Regions from separate parts of the Nonomuraea sp. NPDC003804 genome, predicted to be linked through region 1. Evidence: riboswitches for the same ligand, from Rfam matches in the RefSeq annotation. Region 1 holds a riboswitch; the other holds the start of a gene.
The links. A riboswitch is a leader RNA that binds a small molecule or an ion and turns the genes downstream of it on or off. The one in region 1 is predicted to bind cyclic di-AMP.
Positions count from the first base shown of each region.

Region 1 (4,603 bases):
CGATGCTCACGACCGACCTGTCGCTGCGCGTCGACCCGACGTACCAGAAGATCTCCCTCCACTTCCTGGAGAACCCCGACGAGCTCGCGTCGGCCTTCGCCAAGGCCTGGTACAAGCTGCTGCACCGCGACATGGGTCCGGTCAGCCGCTTCCTCGGACCGTGGGTCGCCGAGCCCCAGCTGTGGCAGGACCCGGTGCCGGCCGTCGACCACGAACTCGTGGGCGACGCCGACGTCGCCTCCCTCAAGGCGAAGATCCTGGAGTCCGGCCTCACGACCGCTCAACTGGTCTCCACCGCCTGGGCCGCCGCAGCGAGCTTCCGGTCCACCGACAAGCGCGGCGGCGCCAACGGCGCCCGGCTCCGTCTCGAGCCGCAGCGCAGCTGGGAGGTCAACCAGCCCGAGCAGCTCACGACGGTCCTGGACACCCTCGAGGGCATCCGGCGCGAGTTCAACGAGGCCGGCGGCGCGAAGATCTCGCTCGCCGACCTGATCGTGCTGGCCGGCTCGGCCGCCGTCGAGAGGGCAGCGGGCGAGGCCGGCGTGGCGGTGACGGTGCCGTTCCGCCCGGGCCGTACCGACGCCACTCAGGAGCAGACCGACGTCGAGTCCTTCCGGGTCCTGGAGCCGCGGGCCGACGGGTTCCGCAACTACCTGCGTTCCGACGAGAAGACGCAACCGGAGGTGCTGCTCGTCGATCGTGCCTACATGCTCAACCTGACTCCGCCCGAGATGACCGTCCTCATCGGCGGCCTGCGTTCCCTCGGAGCCAACGTCGGCGGTACCCGGCACGGCGTCCTCACCGACCGGCCCGGCGTACTCACCACCGACTTCTTCACCAACCTGCTCTCCCTGGGCACCCGGTGGAAGGCATCGGACTCCGAGGAGCATCTGTACGAGATCCGCGACGTGGTCACCGATGAGGTGAAGTGGACCGCCACCGCGGTCGACCTCATCTTCGGCTCCAACTCCCAGCTACGGGCCCTCGCGGAGGTCTACGCCAGCCAGGACGCCCGCGACAAGTTCGTGACCGACTTCGTCGCGGCCTGGACCAAGGTCATGGAACTCGACCGGTTCGACCTCGCCTGACCCGTGAACGCCCCCGCCGCCGAGGGCGGCGGGGGCGGCGGAGGCGGCGGAGGCGAATCGGTCCAGGCGGCTCGCCATCGCCTGCTTTCAGTTCATCGAGACGTGGACGTGGTCGTAGTGGTTCTCGGTGATGCTGCCGCGGTCGGACATCGGCCGCCAGCCGCTGCCGCTGTTGATCCGCTGCCGCCAGATCACGTACTTGACGCCCAGGCGGGTCTGGTTCTTCACCGCCCACGCCGCGATCTGGTCGCCCAGCGTCCGGTTGACGGCCGCGGGCATGGAGCCGCCCGAGCTCATCATGAAGTCGCAGGCCCGTCCGAGGGGGTGTTCCCCGCTGCTGCCCGACCGGTAGCAGCCCACCTCGAACGGCAGCGCGAACGTCTTCTTGATGGTGTCGCGCATGAGCCGGGTGCGCGGGGTGATGTTGTCCGACCCGGCGGGAAGCTCGGGCGCCCAGCTGCCGTCGGCCTTGCGGCCAGGACCGGTCGGCACGAGGGCCTGCAGCTTCTTCTCGATGTCCTTGATCATGCCCTCGGCGGCCTTCCGGTCGCCGGCGACCTGCTCGGTCTCGGTCCTGATGCGGTCGGCGAGCGCGGTGGCCGCGTCGGCGGCCTGCTTCTTGGTGTCGCGCGCCGCGGCGACGTTCTTGACGACCGCGTCCTGTTCGGCGCTCATCTGCTCGAGCAGGGCGGCGGTGTTGAGGTCGGGGGTGAACAGCAGCGTCGGCAGGTCAGGGGTGCTGGCCTGGTAGCGCAGCTCGGTGATCCTCGAGGCCTCCTTCTCGGCCGTGACCAGCGTCTGCTCGGCCGCCGCGAGCTGTTTCCCGGCCGCTTTCGCGTCCTTCTGGGCCTTGGCCAGCGAGACGCGCTTGGCGTTGTAGGTCCGGATCAGCTTGTCGACCCGGGTGTTGAGCTTCTTCAGCTCGGTCCGCAACTGCGGTTCGGACGGCTTGGGGGCAGCCGAGACCGCGGTCGCGGAACCGATCACGAGGGACAGCGCGGCGACAGCACCGCATGCGAAACGGGACGTGGGGGACGCCACGAACGATCCTCTCCGTCTGCCGGCCGGGTTAGCTGACGGGTTCGGGCGGGAGAAGCCCTACCACACGCGTGGATTCACCCCAGGTTCTCGATGGGTCCCCGGCTCCGGGCAACGCGCCCAGGATTAGGCATGTGACGGCTGCGAAAGCCGACGAATCGGGATATTAGTAGTAAATCCCCCGTAATGCGACCTCAAGCGGACATTAATTAGTGATCTACTTGTGATCGAAGCAGCCGCGCCGCGTCCTCGGGCAGAACGTCGTTGACGAAGGCGCCCATCGCCGACTCCGAGCCCGCCAGGTACTTCAACTTCTCCGGCGCCCGGCGGATGCTGAACAGCTCCATGTGCAGGTAGGCCAGGTCGCGGCCGTGCCGTACGGGGGCCTGGTGCCAGGCGGCCACGTACGGCATGGTCACCCCGAACAGCCCGTCGAGCGCCTTCAGCACGCGGGTGTAGACGGGGCCGAAGGCGGCGCGCTCCTCCTGGGTGAGCGCCGCCAGGTCCGGAACCTGGCGGTGCGGGTAGAGGTGCACCTCGAACGGGTAGCGGGCGGCGGCCGGCACGAACGCGGTCCACAGATCGTTGGCGGCCACCACACGCTCGCCCGCCCGCTCGGCGGCAAGCACGTCGGCGAACAGGTTCGGCCGCTTGGCCGCGGCCGCCAGGTGCAGGCGGGTGCGCGGGGTGACGTAGGGGTAGGCGTAGATCTGGCCGTGCGGGTGCGCCAGCGTGATGCCGATCTCGGCGCCCCTGTTCTCGAAGCAGAACACCTGCTCCACGCCCGGGATCGCCGACAGCTCGGCCGTGCGGTCGGCCCAGGCCTCCATCACCAGCTCCACCTGCTGGTCGGACAGCGCCGAGAAGGAGGAGTCGTGGTCGGAGGTGAAGCAGACGACCTCGCAGCGCCCGACCCCCGGCCGCACCTCGCTCAGCCCGCCGGGGGCGGCGTAGGTGCCCAGGTTGGTGGAGAAGCTGGGGAAGCGGTTCTCGAAGACGGCGACGTCGTAGTCGGCGGCCGGGATCTCGGTCGGCTTGCCGGGCCTGGTCGGGCACAGCGGGCACTCGTCGGCCGGCGGCAGGAACGTGCGGGTCTGCCGGTGACCTGCCATCGCCACCCACTCCTCGGTGAGCGGGTCGTAGCGCAGTTCGGAGGCCGCGGGCCTGGGCGGCAGCTCGCGCTCGTCGATCGCGCTCCGGTCGGCGTCGTCGCGCCGGTCGAAGTAGATCAACTCTCGGCCGTCGGCCATGTGCGCGATGGTGCGCTTCACTTGATGTCCTCCGCGATGATCAGTTCTCCCGCCCGCTCGGCCAGCTCCGCGCGCGCCTCGTCCGGCAGGGCCGCGTCGCTGATGACGACGTCGGCCTCCGACAGCTCCGCGATCGTGCTGATGCCGACCGTGCCCCACTTGGTGTGGTCGGCCGGGACCACCAGGCGGTGTGCCGAGGCGACCAGTTCCCTGTCGGTCTCCGACTCCAGCAGGTTGGGGGTGGTGAAACCGGCCTTGGTGCTCATGCCGTGCACGCCCAGGAACAGCGTGTCGACGTGGAGCCGCCTGATGGCCGCGACGGCGACCGGGCCGACCAGGGCGTCGGACGGCGTGCGGACGCCGCCGGTGAGCACCACCGTGCGGTCGGCGCGCGGGCTGCGGTGGAAGACGTCGGCGACGGGGATGGAGTTGGTGATGACGGTGAGGTCCGGCACGTCGACCAGGTGGTGGGCCAGCGTCCAGGTGGTGGTGCCGGCCGACAGGGCGACGGCGGTGCCGGGGCGGACGAGCGTGGCCGCCCTGCGGGCGATCGCGTCCTTCTCCGGCTGCTGACGCATCGACTTGGCGGCGAAGCCCGGCTCTTCCGTCGAGCCGGGGCCGTTGATCGTGGCCCCGCCGTGCACCTTCTCGAGCAGGCCCCGCTCGGCGAGCGCCTCCAGGTCCCGGCGAATGGTCATGTCGGAGACGCCGAGCTCGCGGACGAGGTCGGCCACCCGGACTCCGCCGCTGCGACGGACGCGCTCCAGGATCGCCTGTTGCCGCTGTGGTGCGAGCATGTGCCCTCCTTCCAACAGATTCCACCAAATTATGACACAACTATGTTGAAACATGGGGAGTGGAATCTGGCGAAGGCCTTGTCCGGGCCGCCGCCTTCGCGAGAGGTTGGGATCATCACACGAGGAGGTAGGCGATGGCGAAGCGCGCCCGCAAGACCAAGGCCCGCAAGAAGAAGGCGGCCAACCACGGCAAGCGTCCCAACGCTCGCTGAGGCAGGACATCGGGTACACCGCGTACGCCGCGTACCCGATGTCCGCTCCCCCCTCCGGCGCCGCGGGCAGCGACCGCGGCGACCCCGTACAACGCGCTGACCGGCGCGGTTGCCTGCCTTCGTCACCGACGGTCGCGATAGTGTGACCCATGATGTCGCGTGGACTGCGGATCCTCATCGGCCTCGGTGCCGCGGTGGTCATCCTTGTCGGGCTCAGG
Region 1 covers NZ_JBEXMT010000024.1:24,311-28,913, reverse strand. Annotated here, with positions in the region: gene katG (catalase/peroxidase HPI) at 1-1,088, shown strand, start outside; gene ABZX22_RS29620 (hypothetical protein) at 1,176-2,129, opposite strand; cyclic di-AMP (ydaO/yuaA leader) riboswitch at 2,133-2,269, opposite strand; gene galT (galactose-1-phosphate uridylyltransferase) at 2,336-3,397, opposite strand; gene ABZX22_RS29610 (DeoR/GlpR family DNA-binding transcription regulator) at 3,394-4,173, opposite strand; gene ABZX22_RS29605 (AI-2E family transporter) at 4,535-4,603, shown strand, end outside.

Region 2 (4,603 bases), on a different contig from region 1:
GACGTCAGGGCCGCCGACCTTGAGGGAGAGCTCGACACCCGGGTGGTCGGCGGCGAAGCGGCGGAAGCTCTCGGGCACGAACCTGGTGGCCGCGCTCGGGAAGGCGGTGACCCTGACCCGGCCGATGTCCGCCGAGGCGAAGGCGCGCAGCCTGGTCTCGAACAGGCTCATGCCGTCGAGCACGGCCATGGCCTGCTCGATCGCCGCCCGGCCCGCCTCCGTCGGCTGGACGCCCCTCGGGCGGCGGTGGAAGAGCGTGACGCCGGTGTGGCGTTCGAGCATGGCGATCTGCCGCGAGACGGCGGGCTGGGTCATGGAGAGCACCTCGGCCGCTCCGGAGAACGAGCCGCGCCGTCCGACCTCCACCAGGACGCGTAGCGACCACCCATCAAGCATGCGCCGAGTGTATGTCGCAGGTATTAAGGCTTAATTCTCCTTATACCGGGAGTGTGAGGAAAGTAACGGATGTGATCTGACAGGTCGCCACAGAAGCAAGTGTGAGCAGGGTCACATTCGCATAACGAAACCCGCCACAGAGCAGCGACTCCTCTTCTGACAAGAACCAGTCGGTGATCTTGACAGCTTTGCCCGGCCTTTGCCTGGCCTTGGGGCGCCAGGTACGTTCTCGCATCGCGGCGACCAAGCCATGGCGCCGGAACCGCCCACCGGCCTCCCAGCGGCCGGTGCACGCATAAAGATCCGCTGGTCGCCGCGCCGTAACCCCAGACAGGCGTGCGCGGTCGACCCGCCGAGTCCGTGCGGCATGGAGCACGGAGCCGGGGACCCACGTTCCTGGGGTGAATCCGGCCTGCGGGCCGGAAGGGCGACTTCCCCGCCCGAACCCGTCAGCTAACCCGGTAGGCATTGGTGGAAGTCCCAAGGAGACATTCTGTCTACCCCCTCTAGCACAACCCGTCTGTCCTGCCTTGCCCTCAGCGGCGTCGTGGTGGCGATGGGAGGGATCGTCCTCCACGCACCCGCGGCGCAGGCGACGGTGACCCCGGTGACAGCGGCCCCCGCGACAGCGCTCCCCGCGACCACCACCCTGGTGACCCCGGTGACCACCACCCTGGCGACGACGACGACCGTGAAGACGGCGCCGGCCGTACAGGCGGGCGCGGCGTCGACGGCTGCGGCGACGCGGCAGGCCAAGGCGGCTCGACAGCGGCTGAAGGCGGCCAGGGCCGTCGCCACCGCCAAGAAGCAGATCGGCGACCCCTACCGCTTCGGAGGCACAGGACCCGGCGCCTTCGACTGCTCGGGACTGGTCCAGTACTCCTGGGCCAAGGCCGGCATCAAGATCCCCCGCGTCACGTACAGCCAGTACGCGCGCATCAAGAAGAAGGTCAGGTGGAACGATCTCAAGCCCGGTGACCTGATGTTCTTCCGCGGGAAGGGCCACGTCGGCATGTACGTCGGCAAGGGCCGGATGGTCCACTCGCCGAGCACGGGCAAGACCGTGCGGATCGAGAAGCTCGGCGGCTGGCGCAAGGCGTCCTTCGCCGGCGCGGTCCGCCCCGGCGCGTAGCCCCCGGCCGCCGGAGGCCCGAAGCCCCGTCCATCCCCCTCGGACGGGGCTTCGGCCTGTCCGGGCTAGCATCACAGCCGTGGTGACCCGCAGAACCCTGCTGGCGGCCGCGCTGGCCGGACCGGCGATCTGCACGGTGGCCGGGTCCGCGGGACGCCGCCTGCCGCCCGAGGCCCGCGCGCTCGGCGAGTCAGGCGTCGTCGTCGCCTACGGCGCGCGCTCGCTCGTCGTCGGGCACCACACCGCCGCCGCCCTCCTGCGCGACCTGGCCGCGCGGGCCGACGCGGCGGCCCTCACCGTCTCGGCGGTCCTGCGGCGCGCCGTACGGCCACGGGTCGTGGTGCCCAGGACCACCGCGGAGGCGGCCGCCCTCGCGGGCGCGGGCCCCGTCGACGGGCTGGCCGCGCTGGCCTCGGCGGGACAGGTGATCGTCCTGCCCGGCGCCTTCGCGCGCCTCACACCCGTGGGCCGCGACGTCGTCCTCACCCACGAGCTGACCCACGTGGCCGCCGGAACGGAAGGGCGGCCCGTGTGGCTGCGGGAAGGGTTCGCCGACTACGTCGGCTACCTGCGCTCGGGACTCGCGACGCGGGTGGCGGCCGCGGAACTGGCGGCCGAGGCGCGCGCGGGACGGCTGCCCGGCGCGCTGCCGGCCGACGCCGCCTTCGCGCCGGGCTCGCCCCGGCTCGCGCAGGTCTACCAGGAGTCATGGCTGGCCTGCCGCCTGATCGCCGCCAGGTACGGCGAGCGGGCGCTGGCCGACCTCTACCAGCGGGCCGCCGGAATGCGGCTCGGCCAGGCGCTCGAGCCGCTGGGCCTGTCGGTCCGCGCGCTCGTCGCGCACTGGCGGGAGTATGTCCGCAACGAGCTGACAGGCGCGGAGGGAGACGGATGAGGCGGCTGGACCGGCAGGCGGGCATCGCGTTGACGGTGCTCGGGGTGGCCATCCTGGTGGTCGTGGTGCTCACCACGCCGTGGGACGTCATGGCGGGGGCGCCCACGGTGCCGCCCGACCCCGCACAGGACTTCACCTCCGCCCAGATCGCCCGCTCCCGCGCCTTCGACGCGGCCACGAGCGTGCCCTCCTACCTGTCGCTCGGCCTGACCGTCGTGTTCGCCGGCCTGCTCGTGGCCACGCCCCTCGGCGCGCGGCTGCTGCGCGGGCTGAAGGGACCGTGGTGGCTGCGGGTCGTCCTCGGCGTCGTCGTGCTGACCGCCGTCGTCGAGGTGCTGCGCTGGCCGCTGGGCATGTGGTTCGAGACCGAGCTGCGCGCCTTCGGGCTGTCCACCCAGAACTGGTGGAGCTGGACGGGCGACCGGCTCAAGTCCATCGGTGTGCGCGTCGCGCTGCTGTCGGTCATGGTGCTCGCGATCGTCGGCCTGGCCAGGCGCTTCAGGCGGTGGTGGGTGCCCGTGGCGGCCGGCGCGTTCGTGCTGACGGTGGGCGCCTCCTTCGTCTACCCCGTCGTGTTCGAGCCGATCTTCAACGACTTCGCCCCGATGCCCGCGGGAGAGCTGCGCACCGAGCTGCTCGACCTGGCCAGGCGCGCCGACGTGCCGGTCGAGGACGTGCTCGTCGCCGACGCCTCCCGCCGGACCACCGCGCTCAACGCCTACGTGTCCGGGTTCGGCGCCACGCGCAGGATCGTCGTCTACGACACGCTGCTGGAGGCGCCGGACAAGGAGGTGGAGCTGATCATCGCGCACGAGCTCGGACACGCCACGTACGACGACGTGCTCCACGGCACGCTCGTGGGCGGGCTCGGCGCGGCCTTCGGGGCGGTGCTGCTGTTCTGCGTGGCCCCGCTGTGGCGCCGGCCGTTGTCGGACCCGCTGGCGGTGGGGGCCGTCATGGGGTTCCTGTCGCTGGCGACGGTGTTGTCGGGGCCCGCGCAGAACCTCGTCAGCCGCCACGTCGAGGCGAGGGCCGACCTGCACGCGCTGGACCTGACCCGGGACCCGCGGACGTTCATCGCGATGCAAAAACGGCTTGCTGTTACCAATATTTCGGACTTGTCGCCTGATGCTGTGGAATATGTGCTCTATGCCTCGCATCCGACCGCGCCGCAGCGCATCTCCATGGCCCGCTCATGGGAGCTCATGAACGCCCCGTGAGCAGGGCGCTTCCCATGACCCCCGCCCCTGCCGCGCCCCGGCCCCGACCCGCCTCCCGGCGGACGCGCCGTGCCGGCCGGCCGGACGTGGGCGGGGTGGCGGCGTGACCAGGGTGCTCATCGTCACCAACGACTTCCCGCCCAGGCCGGGCGGTATCCAGTCGTTCGTCCACGGGCTGGCCCTGCGCACCCCCTCCGTGATCGTCCACGCCTCGCGGTGGCGCGGCTGGGAGGAGTTCGACGGGCGCCAGCCGTACCCGGTCGTCCGGCATCCCACCTCCCTCATGCTGCCCACGGCCGCGGTGGCGCGCGCGGCGGCCAGGCTGGTGACCGCGCACGGCGTCGACACCGTCGTCTTCGGCGCGGCCGCCCCGCTCGGCCTCCTCGCCCCCCGCCTGCGCGCCGCGGGAGCGCGCAGGATCGTCATGCTCACCCACGGGCACGAGTCCTCGCCGCTGTTCCGCCCCCTCATGCGGCGGATCGGCGCCCACGCGGACGTGGTCACCTACCTCGGGTCCTACACCCACGCCCGGCTCGTCGGGGTGGTGCCCGCCGCCAAGCTCGTCCGGCTCACGCCGGGCGTCGACCCGGCACTCTTCCACCCGTCGGTGGAGGCGGCGGCGCTGCGCCGGTCACTCGGGCTCGACGGCAGGCCCGTCGCGGTCTGCGTGTCCAGGCTCGTGCCGCGCAAGGGACAGGACACGCTGATCACGGCATGGCCGCTGGTGCTGCGGGCGGTCCCGTCGGCGGTGCTGCTCGTCGTGGGCGGCGGGCCGTACCACCGGCGGCTGGCCCGCATGGCGGCACCCCTCGGCGGGTCGGTACGGTTCACCGGCGTCGTGCCCCCCGCCGAGCTGCCCTCGTACTACGCGGTGGGCGACGTGTTCGCCATGCCGTGCAGGACCCGGCTGGGCGGGATCGACGTCGAGGGGCTGGGGATCGTGTTCCTCGAGGCGTCGGC
Region 2 covers NZ_JBEXMT010000037.1:32,075-36,677, reverse strand. Annotated here, with positions in the region: gene ABZX22_RS37750 (LysR family transcriptional regulator) at 1-396, opposite strand, end outside; cyclic di-AMP (ydaO/yuaA leader) riboswitch at 737-879, shown strand; gene ABZX22_RS37745 (C40 family peptidase) at 953-1,528, shown strand; gene ABZX22_RS37740 (hypothetical protein) at 1,608-2,423, shown strand; gene ABZX22_RS37735 (M48 family metallopeptidase) at 2,420-3,643, shown strand; gene ABZX22_RS37730 (glycosyltransferase family 4 protein) at 3,747-4,603, shown strand, end outside.
Region 2: it holds a riboswitch for cyclic di-AMP, as region 1 does, so the genes downstream of both, ABZX22_RS37745 (C40 family peptidase) here and ABZX22_RS29620 (hypothetical protein) in region 1, are expected to answer to the same signal.